4 regions of the Lysinibacillus sp. BNK-21 genome follow, and region 3 is predicted to be linked to each of the others. Evidence: riboswitches for the same ligand, from Rfam matches in the RefSeq annotation. Region 3 holds a riboswitch; each other region holds the start of a gene.
What was found. Region 3 has a riboswitch for S-adenosylmethionine ahead of ACMGGO_RS14540 (YezD family protein). Riboswitches for the same ligand answer to the same signal wherever they lie in the genome.

Region 1: another riboswitch for S-adenosylmethionine. It lies ahead of metK (methionine adenosyltransferase); the one in region 3 lies ahead of ACMGGO_RS14540 (YezD family protein).
Region 2: another riboswitch for S-adenosylmethionine. It lies ahead of ACMGGO_RS20840 (O-acetylhomoserine aminocarboxypropyltransferase/cysteine synthase family protein); the one in region 3 lies ahead of ACMGGO_RS14540 (YezD family protein).
Region 4: another riboswitch for S-adenosylmethionine. It lies ahead of ACMGGO_RS01825 (bifunctional homocysteine S-methyltransferase/methylenetetrahydrofolate reductase); the one in region 3 lies ahead of ACMGGO_RS14540 (YezD family protein).

The regions. Positions count from the first base shown of each region.
Region 1 is NZ_JBLQTS010000001.1:935,370-940,437, reverse strand. It holds gene ACMGGO_RS04805 (alpha/beta hydrolase) at 74-880, opposite strand; gene ACMGGO_RS04800 (gamma carbonic anhydrase family protein) at 1,014-1,526, shown strand; gene metK (methionine adenosyltransferase) at 1,706-2,902, opposite strand; SAM riboswitch class I at 3,161-3,279, opposite strand; gene pckA (phosphoenolpyruvate carboxykinase (ATP)) at 3,669-5,068, shown strand, end outside.
Region 2 is NZ_JBLQTS010000001.1:4,139,679-4,144,746, reverse strand. It holds gene ACMGGO_RS20855 (succinate CoA transferase) at 1-606, shown strand, start outside; gene ACMGGO_RS20850 (DASS family sodium-coupled anion symporter) at 680-2,161, opposite strand; gene ACMGGO_RS20845 (glycerol-3-phosphate acyltransferase) at 2,356-2,988, opposite strand; SAM riboswitch class I at 3,144-3,257, shown strand; gene ACMGGO_RS20840 (O-acetylhomoserine aminocarboxypropyltransferase/cysteine synthase family protein) at 3,374-4,675, shown strand; gene ACMGGO_RS20835 (hypothetical protein) at 5,008-5,068, shown strand, end outside.
Region 3 is NZ_JBLQTS010000001.1:2,818,808-2,823,875, reverse strand. It holds gene ACMGGO_RS14565 (DMT family transporter) at 1-310, opposite strand, end outside; gene ACMGGO_RS14560 (LysR family transcriptional regulator) at 444-1,325, shown strand; gene ACMGGO_RS14555 (phosphopantothenoylcysteine decarboxylase) at 1,397-2,071, shown strand; gene ACMGGO_RS14550 (TetR/AcrR family transcriptional regulator) at 2,174-2,776, shown strand; gene ACMGGO_RS14545 (DUF418 domain-containing protein) at 2,760-3,854, shown strand; SAM riboswitch class I at 4,025-4,120, shown strand; gene ACMGGO_RS14540 (YezD family protein) at 4,191-4,346, shown strand; gene ACMGGO_RS14535 (flavin reductase family protein) at 4,437-4,922, opposite strand.
Region 4 is NZ_JBLQTS010000001.1:359,667-364,734, reverse strand. It holds gene metH (methionine synthase) at 1-495, opposite strand, end outside; gene ACMGGO_RS01825 (bifunctional homocysteine S-methyltransferase/methylenetetrahydrofolate reductase) at 488-2,335, opposite strand; SAM riboswitch class I at 2,425-2,525, opposite strand; gene ACMGGO_RS01820 (protoporphyrinogen oxidase) at 2,625-4,019, opposite strand; gene ACMGGO_RS01815 (globin-coupled sensor protein) at 4,260-5,068, opposite strand, start outside.

The sequences.
Region 1 (5,068 bases), 1.9 Mb from region 3:
TTCTGAAAATTGCAATATTATTTTTAAGTAACAATATTTAAGTAAGTAACCTAGTAAATGGAAGGGTATAAACCTATTTAATTATATAACCAATTCTTCGAAGAGCATTATTAATAAAATCTCGTATATACATAAAAATCTCTTCGCGCTCTCCCTCATGAAATAAATTATGATAACAATTTGCCCATTCTTTAAACTGAAATTCCGTGAATTCCTGTTGATGAAGCCAATTTCGAGTTTGGCGAGTGTCCGTAATTTTATCCTTCTCAGCTGTCATAATTAGCATAGGCATATTAGGCATTTCACCTTTAGGCAGCATCACTAAATTTTTCATCATCTGCTGAAGTTCTCGATACCATTTCACAGAAACTACAGTCATGAGCGGTACATCATCTTTCATTTCTTCTCTGCCTTCAACACTACGCGTTAATTTCTCTAATGTAATATCATGTGTCAATTTAACATTGGCCGTTAACGCACTTAGACTTGTTAAAGCATTTGTTAATTTACCTGGTAATAGCTTTAGTTGCAACCAAGGTGATGTTAAAATAATGCCTGCACATTCATATTGTCTCTTTTGCAGTGTATGGAGGATTAATGTTGCACCTAGTCCATGCCCTATTACAAAGGTTGGTAAATTATATGAAAAAGCATTTTCAATCAGGTTTCTTGTATACTTATTGTACAATTTGAAGTCTTCATCATGGACTCGAGCAAACCTTGCATTACCCCCATGATTCGGTAAATCTCCCATGACTATGTGGAAGCCTTCTAATCTTAATTTCTCTATCAGCCATGCATACCAACGGTGATTTTCATAAGCACCATGAAAAATAGCAATCACAGCTTTTGCTTGTCCATCAGCTTCCCATTTCCACATTACATAGTCCTCCTAAAAAATAATTACACTTTGATTATATCGAAATAAATAGCACATTTTAATTTTATATTTCCATAAAGTTGCGTATTTGATACGATAATACTACATTATAGAAAGAAAAGAGGCGATTTTCATGATTTATCCATTTAAAGATAAAACGCCAAAGATCGATCCGTCTGTTTTCATTGCTGACTACGCAACTGTTACGGGCGACGTAACAATTGGCGCCGAAACAACCATTTGGTTTAATACGGTTATTCGTGGTGATGTTTCCCCAACGATTATTGGTAAACGTGTCAGTATCCAAGATCTTTGCTGTTTACACCAAAGCCCAAAATATCCGCTCATTATTGAAGATGAGGTAACAGTTGGACACCAAGTCACTTTACATAGTTGTACAATTCGCAAAAATGCCTTAATCGGTATGGGATCCATTATTTTAGACGGAGCTGAGATTGGAGAAGGTGCATTTATTGGAGCTGGAAGCCTAGTACCTCCTGGTAAAGTCATTCCTCCAAATAGTTTAGCATTAGGTCGTCCAGCAAAAGTTGTCCGAGAATTAAATGCTGAAGATAAAGAGGATATGGAACGCATCGTACGAGAATACGCAGAAAAAGGTCAATATTATAAATCACTTCAGAAATAAATAACCTACACAAAAAATCAATACTAACGAAAAAATCCCTCGCGTTTTCGTGTACCGAATATGTTCACGAATCCTAGCGAGGTATTTTTGTAAAAAAAACAAAAGGAGCAATGTTGCCCCTTTGCTTATTAATACATCAGAATAATTTTCTAATGACTTCATTACTTTAGTTCAATAGTTTATAAACGTGCTTTTTCTCGTAGCGCGTCTGCTTTATCAATTTGCTCCCATGGTACATTTAAATCTGTACGACCAAAATGTCCATACGCAGCAGTTTGTTTATAAATTGGACGACGAAGATCAAGCATTTTAATGATACCTGCTGGGCGTAAATCGAATAGCTCGCGTACCCATTCAACGATCTCGCTTTCTTTCACTCTACCTGTGCCAAATGTATCGACAGCAATGGAAACAGGCTGAGCAACGCCAATCGCATAGGCAAGTTGCACTTCAGCACGCTCTGCTAAGCCAGCTGCTACGATGTTTTTCGCTACATAACGTGCTGCATATGCCGCCGAACGGTCTACCTTGGTTGCATCCTTACCTGAGAAGGCACCACCACCGTGACGTGCATAACCACCGTATGTATCAACAATGATTTTACGTCCTGTTAATCCAGCATCACCTTTTGGCCCACCAATTACAAAACGGCCAGTTGGATTGATGAAGTATTTCGTATTAGCATCTAATAATTCACTCGGTACAACTGGTGCAATAACAAATTCTTTTAAATCTGCTTGAATTTGTTCAAGTGTTGCTTCTTCATCATGCTGTGTTGAAATAACAATTGTATCCACGCGAACCGGTACATTATTGTCATCATATTCAATCGTTACTTGCGTTTTACCATCAGGACGTAAATAGGCAAGTTCACCTGATTTACGTACTTCTGTTAAACGGCGTGCTAATTTGTGTGCCAAGCTAATTGGTAATGGCATTAGCTCTGGTGTTTCATTACATGCATAGCCAAACATTAAGCCTTGGTCACCAGCACCAATTGCTTCTATATCAGCATCTGTCATAGAGCCTTCACGTGCCTCTAATGCCTGATCAACACCTTGAGCAATATCAGGTGATTGTTCGCCAATTGCCACAAGCACCGCTAAGTTCTCAGCATCAAAGCCATATTTACCTCGTGTATAGCCAATTTCAGCTACAGTGTCACGAACAATACCTTTAATATCCACATAAGTAGAAGTAGTAATTTCTCCTGCTACTAATACTAATCCTGTTGTTACAGTTGTTTCACACGCTACACGTGCATTTGGATCTTCTGCTAAAATAGCATCTAAAATGGCATCCGAGATTTGGTCACAAATCTTATCTGGATGTCCTTCTGTTACACTCTCTGATGTAAACAGTCGACGGTTTGTCATTTGGTTTTCCTCCTAAATACTCTTACAATAAGTAGTTGTGTATGAATACGGTACTCATTACCCATGTCAAGTCCGCTCCTAAGGATTGAACTCTCAAGCCGTTACTGCTGCTTTTAACACGAGGATTTCGAAAGATCCGTCATTATAATAAGGAAAGAACTACATATACTTACCTTTACATTGATTTTTAACAATAAAAAAATCCTTTTCTCACGTTACTTTACATGAGGAAAGGAATAATGACTGCGTAACCTTTCACTCTTATCGTTCAAGGGATGTTCCCTTGCATCAGGTTGGCACCAACGCATGTCGTGAAATAGTTCATGCAGGTTGCCGGGTTTCACAGGGCCTGACCCTCCACCAGCTCGGGATAAGAGTATCCGTTCAATCTCATGTTACTGAAAAGGTCGAACGTTGTCAAATATTTTCTTATGTATTACTGTATAGAAAGGAAAGAACTTATTACACAAAAACTTTTCATACTTGGATGATGATGTAAATAGAAGCAAATTAATCCCTACAACATACCTAGCTACTTGTGGTAACATATGTGTGGCTCAATTTTCGTGCCTAATTACAGTAGGATTGATGGTATTCTACTCGAAAAACATTATTTTTTGTCAGTTTATTGAAAAGTGGTAAAAACTCTAAAATAATTTCTTAATTAGTATAGATTATTTAAGCAATTGTGTTATACTATTTTTGAAATTAAGAAAAAATCCCTCTAAATCAAGGGAATACTATAAAAAAGGATGGTATTTAATCGATGAATTCAGTAGAAATTGCAAACGAACTGAAGGAATTATTAAACGGCGGTAACATTAATGTTCAACTTTCAGTACCACAATTAGCAGAAAAAGCTACATCTCGTGGTGAAGCAATGTTAACAGTAGATGGCGCAGTTCGTGCAGAAACTGGCAAATACACTGGTCGTTCACCTAAAGATAAATATACGGTAGAAGAAGAAAGCACAAAAGATCAAATTGACTGGGGTAAAGTCAACCAACCGATTTCTTCTGAAGTGTTCGATAACCTATATGTAAAAGTAATAAAATATTTAAAAGAACGTGACGAGTTATTCGTATTCAAAGGCTTTGCAGGTGCTGACAAAGACTCACAATTAAGCATTCAAGTTATCAATGAATACGCATGGCACAATCTTTTTGCTCATCAATTATTTATCCGTCCAACAGCAGATGAATTAGCTTCTCATGTTGCCGACTTCACTGTCATCTCAGCTCCTAACTTTAAAGCAGATCCTGCGGTTGATGGTACTGCTTCTGAAACATTCATCATCGTATCACTTGAAAAGAAAATTATTTTAATTGGTGGTACAGAATATGCTGGTGAAATGAAAAAATCTATCTTTGGTATCATGAACTACTTATTACCACAACAAGGTATTCTTTCAATGCACTGCTCAGCAAACGTTGGTGAAGCTGGCGATGTAGCGTTATTCTTCGGTCTATCTGGTACTGGTAAAACGACGTTATCAGCTGATCCTGATCGTAAGCTAATCGGTGACGATGAACACGGTTGGTCTGATAATGGTGTATTCAACATTGAGGGTGGCTGCTATGCAAAAACAATCAACCTTTCTGCTGAAAAAGAACCAGAAATCTACAATGCAATCCGCTTCGGCTCTGTATTAGAAAACGTAGCTGTTGATCCAGAAACTCGTATTTGTGACTATGATGATGGTTCACTAACAGAAAATACACGTGTAGCTTATCCAATCCAATACATCGAAAATATCGTTGATCCTTCTGTTGCAGGTCATCCAAAAACAATCATCTTCCTAACAGCTGATGCATTTGGCGTATTACCTCCAATCAGTAAATTAACAAAAGAACAAGCGATGTATCACTTCCTAAGCGGGTTCACTTCTAAACTTGCTGGAACTGAACGTGGTGTGACTGAGCCAGAACCAGTATTCTCTACTTGCTTCGGGTCTCCATTCCTTCCACTTCCTGCAACAGTATACGCAGAAATGTTAGGACAAAAAATTGACGAGCACGGTGCACAGGTATACTTAGTAAACACTGGTTGGACTGGTGGCGAATATGGCACAGGTAGCCGTATGAAACTATCTTACACACGTACAATGGTCCGTGCAGCAATCGATGGTAAATTAGCAGATGTTGAAACAACACAAGATGCTGTGTT
Region 2 (5,068 bases), 1.3 Mb from region 3:
AATTTTGCATCTGCTACTTCTATTACCCTTTCTGAGCAAGTAGGAAACCGTGTTTATGGGAATTTTGAAAAATATGCTGATAAATTAGTGTTGCGCCCTCAAGAAATTTCAAATCAGCCTGAAATTATTCGTCGACTCGGATTAATTTCTGTGAATACGGCATTGGAATTAGATATTTACGGCAATGTGAATTCCACACATGTTTCTGGTACAAAGATGATGAATGGTATCGGAGGGTCTGGTGACTTTGCTCGTAATGCACGTTTAGGAATTTTTGTAACAAAGTCTTATGCTAAGGGTGGAGATATTTCGAGTATTGTCCCAATGGTCTCACATGTGGATCATACGGAGCATGATGTTGATGTCATTGTAACTGAACAGGGCGTAGCAGATTTACGAGGACTTGCTCCAAAAGAACGAGTGGGACTTATCATTGATAATTGTGCACATCCTGATTATAGGGAGCAGCTGTGGCAGTACTTTAATGATGCCAATGAGGCAACGGGTGGACATCATACACCACATGACCTAGAAAAAGCACTATCATGGCACGTTAACTATGCGAAAAACGGTACGATGAAGGACCCTGCTTTTACGAAACAATAGTCTTATCTTAAAAGCCTTGAAGAACAGATAGTCTGTTTCTTCAAGGCTTTTACGTTTTAATTTAATGAAAGTTCTATAATAATCCAATCCATTTCCAATAAGTTGCAGAGAACAAAAGTACGAGAAGGAAACCGATAATGGTTAATGGAATTCCAGATTTCAAGAAATCCTTTGTTGTAAAGGAGCCTGTACCATAGGCAAGCATGTTTTGTGGTGCACTAATTGGTAATAGGAAGCCAAAGCTTATGACGAATTGTTGCACAATAACAAAACCAACTTGATCAACATTAGCCGTTAATGTGGAGGCTAAAACGATAAACACAGGTATAAGTGCTGAGGCTAAGCTAGTTGCGCTTGCAAAACCTAAATGAATCAAAATGTTAAATAAAGTTACGAGTGCGATGGTTGCTAGTAAAGGCATAGTATCTAGCCCAAGTGAACCAAAAACTTTATCTGATAACCATGCAGCACCTTGCGTATTTAGTAAAATGGTTCCTAACATAATGCCTACCGCAAAGACGATAATTGTCCCCCATGGAATATGAGGCTCAACTTCCTTCCATGAATACACACCGATTTTAGGCATTAATAGAATCGCGATAGCAATAATTGTGACTGTTGTCGTATCAAATGGATGTAGCTTCCCTTCAGTTGCCCAGAAAAATAGTAAAACTACGGATGTAATGATTAAACGAATTTCAGGAGCCTTTAATGGGCCAAGCTCTGCAAGCTGTTTTTTGATGACCTCTTTACCACCTTCGATATTGCTAGTCTCAGGTTTAATTAAAGCAATCATAATGAAAAATAAAAAGATCGACATAATAATTGAGAAGGGGGCGGCATAAAGTAGCCAAGCACCCCATGAAATATCCACATTAAATTGTTCTTGGATAAAGTTTAAAGCCACCATATTTTGAGCTGCTGCAGTTTTAATACCAATATTCCAAATGGAAACGGCTTGTACCGAAGTAATAACTAATAAGGCAGCAAGCCGACTATCACGTGGTAAACCAAATGCTGCCACCATTCCAAGCAAAATCGGTACTACTGCGCCAGCTCGTGCTGTAGCAGAAGGTACAAAAAATGCGAGGACGATAGAGACTAAAATAGCGCCAAATACGATAGCTTTTGTTTTCGTTCCTACCAGTGAAAGAATCCAAAGTGCAAGTCGTTTATGTAGATTAGTAATTTGCATTGCTGCCGCTAGAAAAAGAGCTGCTGCTACTAAAGCAACGGCAGAATTACTAAAGCCACTTAAAGATAATTTTAATGCGCTAGCTGTTCCTAGCTCTGTAGTTGGATTATCCATTGACGGAGCGAGTCCTAGTAAAACAGTTACTAGTGCAATGATCATGGCCGAGCTCACAGGATATGAAACGGCCTCTGTAACCCAAAGGATGACTGCAAAAGCTAAAATGGCTAAAGCTCGTTGCCCAGCTATAGGTAAATCACCATTGTTAGGTAAAAAGGTAATAATGATTAGTAACGCGAATGCCAAGCCAATCCATAGTGGCTTTAAATTAAGTTTTGTAGCTGCTTGCTTTGGTGAAGACATATTTCTCATCCTTTCTACGATAAAAATGACGATTATTATCCATAACATCGGCCTGTATAATGTTTTATTGAGATAAGAATATGTCTATTTTATTGTAGAAAAAAATCTATGTGAAAATGGTGTTTTTTACAGCAATATGAGTAGATAAAGAGAAAAAATACGGTCACAAAAAATACAAAAATATCCATTAAATATTATTTCTTTTTCTTAAAGGCAGAAGTTACTTTAGGCTCTGTTCCATTGACTAATCGTTTAATATTTTCGAGGTGCAGGATGATGGCTATGCCAAAAAGAAGAAGAGCTATAATGGTTGGGCCAATGCCAGGAATCCATAAATAAGTTGCTGTACAAAACACGAGATAAAATTCTAGAACACCTACAATTAAATAATTTGTTGCAAAGGATAAAATAACAAATAAAATAAGTGCAAATAAACCAATCTTCCAATCAACAGCAAGTAAAATACCAATGATGGAGGCCGTTCCTTTCCCGCCGTTGAAGCCCATGTAGAAGGGGAAATTATGACCTAAAATAACCCCAGCAGCCATAATATAAGTAAGCAGCCAAATTTGTTCTTCTGTTAAATGAATGGCGTCCGCTAGATAAAAATGTGCACCTATAATAGCGACAACGCCTTTGCCTATATCGATGAGGGCTACTAAAACGCCATACTTCCAGCCAAGGGAAAGAGTAGCATTAGAGGCACCAGCATTACCGTGGCCAGCCTTTTTTAAATCAACCCCCGATAAAAATTGAGCCACTTTAGAGCCGTGAATACAGCCTATTAAATAGCCAATCATAAGAAAAATGATCACGGCCTTTACCATAAAAATACTCCTCTCAAAATTTTTTCTAAAATAGTGTATGCGTTCATATTACGTATAAGAGCAGACAGAAGTTTCGGAAAAAATAAAATTTACATGTTGACAGAAAAAAACTCTATGTTTATACTGTGTAACAACGATGGAAATTGAATCTCATACTCTTATCAAGAGCGGCGGAGGGATAGGCCCTATGATGCCCGGCAACCAGTAAGCAATGAGCTTACTAAGGTGCTAATTCCTACAGATTCTTACTTGGATCTGGCAGATAAGGGGAGGAAAACTTGCAACCGCAACCCTCTTCTTAGCTGAAGAGGGTTTTTGTTTTCTACAGAAAAATCCTCCTCATCTCCGGTACCATCGTAAAAAAATAACCATTTGGAGGTACACAATGACAAATTTTAAACCAGAAACATTGCTGTTGCATGGTGGTCAAGAGCCAGACCCAGTGACGGGTTCTCGCACAGTTCCAGTCTATCGCTCAACTGCTTTCGTATTTAAAGACACTGCTCATGCGCAACGTCTTTTTGCCTTAGAGGAAGCAGGGAACATTTACACACGAATTACCAATCCAACAGTTGATGTGTTTGAAAAACGTGTGGCTTTATTGGAAGGTGGAACAGCAGCAGTAGCACTTTCATCTGGTGCAGCAGCTATCGCATTTTCCATTTTAAATCTAGCTGGAGCTGGTGATGAGATAGTAGCAGCTAGTTCTTTATATGGTGGTACGTATAATTTATTTGCTAACACATTACCAAACTATGGTATTAAAACAATTTTTGTAGATGAAACAAACCCAGAGAATTTCAAAGCAGCGATTACTGATAAAACAAAAGCTGTCTTTGCAGAGGTTTATGGTAATCCAAGTTTAAAGGTTTTAGATATTGAAGCAGTAGCTAGAATTGCACATGATAATGGTCTACCATTAATTATTGACAGCACGTTCGCTTCTCCTTACGGTTCTACACCTATTGAATACGGCGCAGATGTTGTAGTTCATTCAGCAACTAAATGGATAGGAGGTCATGGTACAACTTTAGGGGGCGTTGTTGTAGACGCTGGTAAGTTTGATTGGACTAGCGGTCGATTCCCTGGTTTTACTGAACCAGATGCCTCTTACCATGGTCTACGTTATGGAATTGATACAGCTTCTGCTGCCTTTGCTACAAAGCTACGTGTACAACTATTACGTGATTTTGGTCCAACATTAAGTGCTGATGCTGCCTTTAATTTATTGCAAGGGTTAGAAACGCTTCATCTGCGTATCCCTAAACACAATGAAAATGCATTGGCAGTGGCTGAGTATTTACAAAACCACCCATCTGTGGAGTATGTAAATTATAATGGCCTAGAAGATTTTCCGACACATGAGTTAGCAAAAAAATATTTAAGAAATGGCTTCGGTTCAGTGCTTACATTTGGCATAAAGGGTGGACGAGAAGCTGGGCGAAAGCTTATTGATAGCGTGAAATTATTTTCACATGTAGCAAATGTAGGTGATGCAAAGTCATTAATTATTCATCCAGCTTCCACTACTCATCAGCAACTATCAGCAGACGAATTAGTTCAAGCTGGTGTAACCGAGTCGCTCATTCGCTTATCCATCGGTTTAGAGGCAGTAGAGGATATTATTGCTGATTTAGATCAAGCCATTACACAGGCTACAACAACTGAACAAACAGTAGAAGCTTAAAGTTTAAAGAAAATGGTAAGATGTTGTGACGTTAACGTATTTTCTCATTCGATTAGCCTCATTTGGTAATGCGTTAAACGTTGCTACATCAATCTATTACTGCTCCCGTTAATTATCAGAACCTTATAAAAAATAATACCAAGTAATTTTATATGTATTATTGACTTTGTTAAATCCATGTTATATACTAGGAAATAAGTTAACAGTACGAAAATTTTTTTAAAAAAGGTAAATGTTTTCATAAGTGCTCCCCCACTTTTGAATATATAGAAGAGTAGTTGCCTAGCCAGTGATTACTCTTCCCAAAAACTGATGATAAAGGAGTGTTTAAAATGGGTAACATCTATAGTGCGCAAAACATTGTATCCTATCTAATATATGAGCTAAATGAAG
Region 3 (5,068 bases):
ACACGACCGTTAGGCTTAAGATGAAGCCAGCATTTGAAACAGAAGTAGATTGTAAACCAAATAAACTTAACGCGAACACAATGAATAATAAAAATCCTTGAATAGCCGCATATTTTAATGTTTTACCATTTACTTTGATCATCCGTTTGTAAAAAATAAGTCCTGCTACGAAAAATGCGATGATACAACGTAATGCCACCACATTATAAACTGCCAACGTTTCTAGCCCCATGACCATAAAGGTATAAGAGAGCCCCCAAAACATTGTGACAATAACCATCAATACATTTGCTTTTCCTTGGATACTCATTATGTTCACCTACCATCTGTGTACTAAAACAGTTTTATACTAAAAATTACTATATATCTTGTGTTGTGATTAGTAAAACGAATGTTTATAATGAATAGGATTAAAAAAATTCATGTATATAGAGGGATTGCGGATGAGCTTAGTGAAATATGAGATTTTAACAAAGGTGGCAGAGGTGGCAAGCTTTACAAAAGCAGCTGATGCGCTAGGGTTAACACAATCTGCTGTGAGTCATGCCGTGTCGAGTTTAGAAAAAGAGTTTGGCTTTGCGCTCATTCATCGAAGTCGTGTGGGTGTGACATTAACGAGTGAGGGACAAACAATGCTAAGGGCAATGCGTCAGGTTTTGGATGCTCAGGAATTATTGCAACAGGAAGCAGCTCACATTCATGGCGTGACACGAGGTAAGGTTCGAATTGGTGTGATATCGAGTATTTCTTCAAATTGGATGCCAGAGATTGTTCGAATTATGGATAATCAATTTCCAGGGATACAGGTGGAGTTACGAGAGGGAGATTACTATGAAATTGAACAATGGCTTTTAAGTGGTGAAGTAGAAGCAGGATTTTTGAATGGTCAAAAGTCAGAGCAATATCAGTTCACTGAGCTCCAACAAGACCCATTATTATGTATTGTTTCGGATAAAAGTCCATTGTTTGATAAGACAGAAATTGATATCGTAGATTTAGAGGATATGCCATTTATTATGACTTCCTATAAAGGAACAAATGATGTCAAGGTGCTATTAGAGCAATATCATGTTAAGCCGAATATCCGCTTTGAGCTTTCCGAGGAGGTAGGGATTCTTTCCATGATTTCTCATCATTTAGGGATCAGTATTTTACCTCAGTTGGTTATTCAAAATTTACCGCCAACATTGAGAGCGATTCCGTTAAAGCAAGGTGGCTACCGAACGATTGGTATTGCCATGAAACACCATGCTTCGCCCGTCACAAAGAAATTTGCAGAGATATTAAGTGCTTGGCTAAAAGAACAAAACAGCTCCCTAAAATAGTGGCTATTGAAGCCTATCCTTACATTACGTTAAAATAGTATTTGTATATATTTCAGAAAATAGGTGAGTGTATGGGGACATTACAGGGCAAAACCGTACTCATTACAAGTGGGGGAACACTTGAAAAATGGGATCGTGTACGAGGTCATACGAATTTATCAAAAGGCACAATGGGGTGTTATTTAGCAGAGGCGGCGCTGGCTGCTGGCGCTAACGTAGTATACATGCATGGTTACTTTGCACAGCTCCCAGAAAACCAAAATGATATGACATTGATACAATTTGAAGGCATAGAGGATTTAGGACAAAAGGTGCGTCATGCAGTTCAACAACAACATGTCGATATCGTTATTATGGCGGCTGCGGGCTCTGATTGGGTCATTGACAAAGTATATGATCAATCAGGTAATTTAATGGAGGAAACGGGGAAAATGCCTTCTGACGAACCACCTATTATTCATTTTAAAAAAGCACCAAAAGTATTAGGTCAAATTAAGGGATGGCAACCGAATGTAACGTTAGTAGGCTTTAAGCTCGAAGCAACGAATGATGAGGAATTCTTGTTAGCTCGTGCCAGACTGCGTATGGAAACAGCCAATGCACAATTTATGGTAGCAAATAGCTCTCAGTCTTTATATGGGGGGGATGAACCTCATTGGATTGTACCTGCTGATGGACAGCCTCTTAAAGTAATGGGCAAGCAAAAAACAGCAGAAGCTTTAATGATGTATTTACAAAATCAATAAATGTGAACTGTGTAGAGAAATATTTCTACACAGTTTTTTCTTGTCTAAAAGGTTAGCATCCTATAATATTTACTTAACGGTCGGTAAAAAAGGAGGGTAATAATGGGAAATAAAGAACAAACTTTTCGCAAGATTATAGAAATTGCTTATGTGATGTTTGCGGAAAATGGATTTGAAAAAACAAGCTTAGCAATGATTGCTACAGAGGTCGGTATTTCAAAACCAGCCATTTACTATTATTTTCAATCAAAAGATCAATTAATCGCTTTCATATTTGATGAATTGTATAAAGAAATTCAACATGATGTCGCTGTGGATTATAAAGAGCTTTCTTCTGCTAATTTTAAGGAGGAATTACTTAAGCTAGGCTATAAATCTATTGAGGCACAGGACAAGGACCCTTATTTTAATAAAATATTTAATCAATATGTACTATTAGCGGCCCGCGATGAAAACTATAAAAGACAATTAGTAGAGCTAGAAACCAGCTTTTTAACGAGCTTTGTTGCTATCCTACGATATGGCGTACAGCTAGGCGTGCTAGAGGATACTCCACATATAGAAGCGAAGGCACAGATGCTAGCCCTCGTCTATGATAATATCGGTAATTTCATGTTAACAGGCAACCAATTGAACTATAGGGCTATTTGGAAGGAGGCAGTGAATAGCGTTATCCAAGGGGGCAAAGATGACAAAAAGAAATGATGATCGGCGCATTGAAGGTCTTGATTTTGCAAGAGCTCTCGCTATGCTAGGTATGTTTATTGTCAATTTTGGTGTCGTAACGGGTTCTACAACGAATGGGTCAACATGGTTGATTGCCTTACAAAATATGTTTGAGGGGCGTGCCTCGGCCGTATTTGTCATGCTAGCAGGAATAGGGACAGCCTTAATGACTCGTCAGGCTAGAGAGAGTAAGGACCCAATCCTTCTTCGTCAAAATCGACTTACTTTGTGGAAGAGGGCGCTTTTGTTATTTACGATAGGGATAATATTATATGCAATCGGCTGGACAGGAGATATCTTACATTATTATGGCGTGTATATGTTTGTTGCTGCTTGGTTGATTGCCCAATCCAAGAAAATGATGATCTTCATAATCGGTGCCATCCTTATCCTTTCACAATGGCTTCAAATTCAATTTAGTTACCTTGCTGGTTGGCATCCAACATATGTGCTACTAGAGTATCTTGATTTTTGGACACCAGCAGGATTTATAAGAAATTTGATGTTTAATGGCTATCATCCACTATTCCCCTGGATTTGCTTCTTTCTGATAGGTATGGTAATGGGCACATTAGATTTAACAAATCATACATTAAGAAAAAACTTACTGGTGATAGGTTTATTGTTAGTCATCATGACTGAGACTTGTTCAACGTTATTCATTAAGATGACAACCATTCATTTATTAGATGTAGAGAGTGCATTGTACTTATTTGATACAGGACCGATTCCACCGAATATGATGTATGTCCTATCTAATTCGGCTTCGGCTATTGTCATCATTGTTAGCTCCATCTATCTTGTAGAGACATGTAAAAATAAAGTTATTCAATCTTTCATATTAACAGGACAAATGTCTTTAACGCATTATGTTGGCCATGTTGTTATAGGCATTGGAATACTAATTATTTGCCAAAAGCTGGAGAACCAAACACTTGCTTTTTCCATGCTGTATGCCTGCTGTTATTTTTTAGGATGTGTCGTTGTTTCTGTATGGTGGAGGACTAAACATCATCGAGGCCCACTTGAATTCATGATGAGGAAATGGAGCTTGTAATAAATTAATGGATTGCCATCTATTTCTCACTGACTAGGCATAAAATACTTTAGGTTTAGGGAGTCTTTTAATCTAAACGACATATTGCATAGTATTCAACTAGGTTTTCTAATATTTTGTATTGACATTCCTATAGCAGAATTATAGAATTATTTTCAAGAAACGCAGTACTCTTATCAAGAGAGGTGGAGGGACTTGGCCCAATGAAGCCTCGGCAACCGAACAACAGGTGCCAAATCCAACAGATGGTGTCTGAGAGATAGGAGGGGCTATCAATCAGTTTGATGCGTTGGCCTCTTTATGAACAATAAGGATAAAAAAGAAGGGGTGTATCGTATGGCTCAGTCAGTAAAAGTAGATGATAAGAAACTAGAGGCAATTGCGAAGGCGATTCAAAATCTTGAATTTGGTGAAGTGCATATTACGATTCAAGATGGTGTGATTGTGCAAATTAATAGGCTTGAAAAGCAGAGATTTCCGCAGAAAAAATAACAATGATTTCAGTAGAACTTATGTCAAACGGCCACCTATAAGCATGAAGGATTTCCTATGCTTACAAGTGGCCCTTTTTTTGTGTAAAGACTAGCTATAAAAGCTTTTTGGTATGGGACCGATATGACGGCGATGATAAAGCAAAGGCTCTTTTTGAGCATTTGTAATGTCTACGACCTGCCCAATAAAAATGGTATGGTCGCCAGCATCGATTTGCTGAAATGTTTTACATTGTAAATTAGCTGCTGTATCATGTAAAATCGGTAGTCCTAAAGAGGAAGTTGACCATTTTGCTTGTGCAAAGCGATCAGGGATTTTACTGGCAAATAGTGTACATAAATGCTCTTGATCACTCGCTAAAATATTGACCGCAAAATTTGGCGCAGTCGTGAAATAAGGATGGAGCTGAGATTTTTTATCGAGTGACCACAAAATAAGGAGCGGGTCGATTGAAACAGATGCAAAGGAATTGACGGTTAAGCCAATCGGTTTTGTGTCATGACATGTCGTGACAACTGTTACGCCTGTAGGATAATTACCTAATGCCAATTTAAAAGCAGCTACTAAATCTGTCATTCAAATCACCTCTTTATGAAATTAGTGAACGGAGTTTGTAGGTAAACGAAACTTTTTTTCATATCCTACTAGTAACTCCTTTTCTTGAGTAAATTTTAAACTAATCAAACATACAGGTAAAGGTAATGGGGAAAGAAAGGGGAATG
Region 4 (5,068 bases), 2.5 Mb from region 3:
CTGACTTGTTTCTAATAACAAAACGTCGGCTCCTGCCTCAATTAATGCTTTTGCCTGTACATAAAAATTTTCCTCTAGCTCTTCAAATGTAATACCACCTGTTACTGATAACGTTTTTGTTGTTGGCCCCATAGCCCCTGCAACAAAACGTGGCCAATCCGATGTGGAATAACGATCCACTGCTTGGCGAGCAATTTCCACTGCACGCTTATTAATTACTTCTGCTTTTGTGCCAAGATCATATTCATTTAACACAAGAGGCGTCCCACCAAATGTATTTGTACAAATAATATCTGCGCCTGCCTCTAAGTATTTATGGTGAATTTTTTCAATAACATCTGGTCTAGTAAGCACAAGATTTTCATTACAGCCATCAAGTTCCTCGCCACCAAAATCCTCTGCTGATAAATTTTCATTTTGTAGCATTGTTCCCATTGCGCCATCAAGAATTAAAATACGTTTCTCTAGTTGCTCTTCAATCGAGTGCTTAGCCATGTATACTTACTCCTTTTTTCTGTTCATCCAATTGCTCTATATATTTCATCAACTCTAGTGTCACATCGTAACGTAAAAATGGTGTAATAAGGTAAATCCCATTGAAATATTGCGTAGCCACTTCTACTAATTCTTTGGCAATAGCAATCCCTTCCAATGTTGCCTTTTCTTTATCTTCTCCACATGCTTTCATTCTTGTTAAGGCATCTTCAGATAATTTGATACCTGGCACTTCATGATGTAAAAATTCAGCACTTTTATAACTCGTAACAGGCATAATACCGATGTAAATTGGAGCTTGTAAATGCTTTGTTGCCTCATAAATCTCTACAATTTTCTCTTTCGTATATACTGGTTGAGAAATGAAGTAGTCTGCCCCATGCTCAATTTTCTTCTCCAAGCGTGTCACAGCACGATCTAACACACGGACGTTTGGATTAAATGCAGCAGCAACTGAGAAATTTGCTTTTTTACGAAGTGGCTTACCTGAGAAAGAGACCCCTTCATTTAATTGCTTAATTAATTGGATTAGCTCCATGGAAGATACATCATAAACACTTGTCGCACCTGGGAAATCTCCTACTTTCGTTGGATCACCCGTAACGGCCAACACATCATGAATACCTAAAGCATTTAACCCCATTAAATGAGATTGTAGACCAATTAAATTACGGTCTCGACATGTAATATGAGTTAGTGGGCGTACACCATGTGAGCTCTTCAACAATGCGCCCATTGCAATATTGCTAATACGTGGAGAGGCCAATGAATTGTCTGCCATCATAACTACATCTGCACCTGCATCATATAATTGCTTTGCTCCTTCAAGGAACCCATCAATCTCTAAATGTCTAGGCGTATCCAACTCTACTATGACAGAGCGTTCACGTTTAACCTTTTCATGAAGAGGCTCATACTTTGTTGGCTCCGCTTCCCGAACAATCTCAATCTTTTTAGGCTTCGCATGCTTCTCCTGAACCGGTGATAACTCTTCTAAATACTTCTTTGCTGCTGCAATATGTTTGGGTGTTGTACCACAGCAGCCCCCTATTAAACGTACACCTTGATCACGCAATTCAACAGCCGCTCGACCAAAATAATCAGCTTCTGATTCATAAACGACACGCCCATCCTCTAAGTCCAGAAGTGATGCATTTGGATAGGCCGACATAAATGCCTTATTAGGAAGTTCTACACCTTCAAATGCCTGAATTGTATGGTGTGGACCTAGTCGACAATTGACACCAACAATATCAGCACCTAGAGCTTCAAGCTCATGGAGAGCATTATTTAAAGACATCCCATTTTGTAGAACACCGGGCTCATGCATAGAAACTTGTGCAATAATCGGCAATTTTGTTTTTTCTCGTAGCATCTTTAAGGTTGCTGTTAATTCTTCAAAATCATAATAAGTTTCAAGTAAAAGGCCATCTGGATTCCCTGCAAGTAAGACGCTTGCTTGTTCTTCAATAGTCGCTAATATTTCATCCAAGGTTGCATCACTTTTACGAATTCCCCGAATACCACCAATTGTTCCTAAAACAAATTGACCGCCATCAGCCGCTGCTCGTTTTGCGATGGTGATAGCAGCTTCATTAAATTGTTGGACACGTGATTCCAATCCATAGCGAGCTAATTTAATGGCATTTGCACCGTACGTATTCGTTTGAATGATGTCAGCACCAGCCGCAATATATTCTCTATGAATCTTTTCAATTAACTCGGGTCTCTGAACATTCATTTCCTCATGGCAATACTCCAATCCATAGCCATATAGCACTGTGCCAAATGCACCGTCTGCCGTCAATACATGCGTTTTTAACCTTTCAAGCAATCCCATAAAATTAGCCTCTCTTCCTATGTCTCTATATAATAAAAAGCCTTCTTTCATAAAAAAAGAAGGCTTTAACGATTCATCATTGTTGTTCCTTCTCATCTTCGACTCAACGGTCTTCTGGATTTAGCACCTGACAATAAAGTTGGTTGCTGAAGCTTCAATGGGCCAGTCCCTCTGCTTCTCTTGATAAGAATTAAGTATGAATTTTTTAAATAATTAAAAGAATCATATCGTTTACTGACGAATGAGTCAAGACTATTTCACATAACAAAGTTTTTTTCCACTTAAAACCTTAGAAATTGGCAAGTTCCTTTGCAAGCTCTTCACCAATTTTTTTCCCGTTTTGAATGCAAGCACCAATACCTACGCCAAAATACGAGCACCCTGCAATCGATAAATTAGGATATTTCTCATGTAATTCTTGTAGTAAGCCTTGTAATGCTTCACGATGCGCTAGATCATATTTAGGCATTTGATCAATCCATTTTGTTACATTCACAACGGTTGGCTGCTCCTCTATTCCTAGGCTCTTTCTCACATCTTCTAAAGCAACTGCTGCCAATTCTTCATCCGTCATGGCGCGTAGTTGCTCATAGGCTGGATTGATGCTCTTATAAAAGAGTCGCACAAGTAATTTATTTTCTTTCGATGTATGCTTCCATTTACGACTAGTCCAAGTTGCCGCATTACAAGTTACGTCTGAATTATGGGAAACAATATAGCCCGTTCCATCTGCTGGCAATTTAGCGTCTGGCACATCAAAACCTAAATAGATAGTAATCGCTGACGCTGTCGTAAATTGGTCAAAATAGCGGTTTAAAGATTCATCCTGTAGCAGATTTTGTACAGTATCGTTCGGTAATGCTAAAACGACATAATCTGACTCAATAATTTCACCATTAGCTAAGGAAATTGTGTAGTTCTTATCTTGTTTTTGAACATTTAGTGTAGTAACACCCTTGATAATTTCTACATCGGATAAGGTTTGTTCAAGTCGATCAATTAAAGAAGATAAACCATTTTTAAAGGATATAAATTTTTTGTTCGCTGCTTTAACAAATTGCTCACGATTCGCATCAAAGCCTTTAATAATACTTCCAAAATCATTCTTATAATCAATTAAATACGGTAAAGTAGAGCCAATAGAAAGCTGATGTAAATCTCCCGAATAAACACCTGCAAGGACTGGTGCAATTTGGTTTTTCACCAGTTCCTCTCCTAAATAGTAAGTTAAAAATTCACCGATAGAACTTTCCTTTGTGAAGCCATTGTTTGGCAATGTTAAATCCTTCAACGCTTCTTTTTTTCCCTGCTCGGAAATAAGTGTACTTTCCTCTAAGGATGCTAAACTCATCGGTATTCCGAAAGTTGAATCTGCCGGAATAGCATGTAACTCATTATTCGTATAAATATAAGAAATACCTGTTTCGTTGTAAACTAATTCCGCCTCAAAATCAAGCTCCTGCACGAGTTCCATAACGCCTTGATGACGGGCTACAATAGAATCAGCACCCGTTTCCATGATGAAACCTTGTTCATGTGCTGAATATAATTTGCCTCCTAAATATGTATTTTTTTCTATAAGCACTAGACGAACATTTAAATTATGTTCCTTCACTTGACGTTGCAAATAATGCATTGTACATAGTCCTGTAATACCGCCGCCTAAAACAACAACTGTTTTCATCATAACCGCCCCTATTATTCATTCTTTCTACAGTATAATCTTTTTTTCATTGAAAATTACGTTAAACCCTTTACAAATTTAGCAAAAATAGAGCTATTTCATCAGTGAAATAGCTCTTACTTTCTGAATCTCTATAAAATTGATGCTCTATAGCGATAACTTCACAACAAACATTTAAATAGGTACTATAGTGTTTATTACGTCTAAAAATATGAAAAATAGAATGTAAATGTTAGTAGTCTATCCTTTTAAATTTTGCGCAAAGCTCGCTAATTTTTCAGCTGAATTTGTTACCTCAGTAAATGAAGTGCCTAATTCACTTAATATGCCTACAATTGCTTGTATTTTTGTTGCCATACACTCATTTTGATCTTTTGCTTCTGTCATGGCTCCCAATATACTCGTAAATTGGCCTTCAGTTTGTAACATATTTTCTTCACCTGCTGCAACTTCATCTTGAATGTTGGTCAAAGAATACTCTAATTTCTCTGTTCGTTCACCTGTCTTTTTCAATAACAAAGCCACCGCTGTAACAGATTCTTTTGTCTGAATTGATAATTTACGTACTTCATCGGCCACTACGCTAAAGCCCTTTCCCGCTTCCCCAGCACGTGCTGCTTCAATTGCAGCATTTAAAGCCAAAAGATTCGTTTGATTCGCAATATTGGTCACAACACTCATAATTGTTTCCATTTCCTTAGACATACCTGATAATTGTTCAATATTTTCTTCTATATCATGAAGAGAATGACTAATATTGAGCATATTTTGTGATTGATTTTTTAAACGCTTGCGACCCTCAAGTGCTTGGTTTTCAGCCAGCGTAGACACATCGAGTGATTTTTTTGCCAAATGTTTAATTTCGTCAGATTGCTTACTTAAGCAGCAAAATGAATTATTGGTTTCCTGCGAGATAGCTGCAAGTGCTTCCGAAGAATCTACAATCTGTCGTTCAATCGCTTCTTTTTCATGAACCATTTTTTCTTTCAGTTGTTCCACAGTGTTTTCAAAAGCTTCTAAAACGAGTTGTTGCTCAAAATTACAAATTT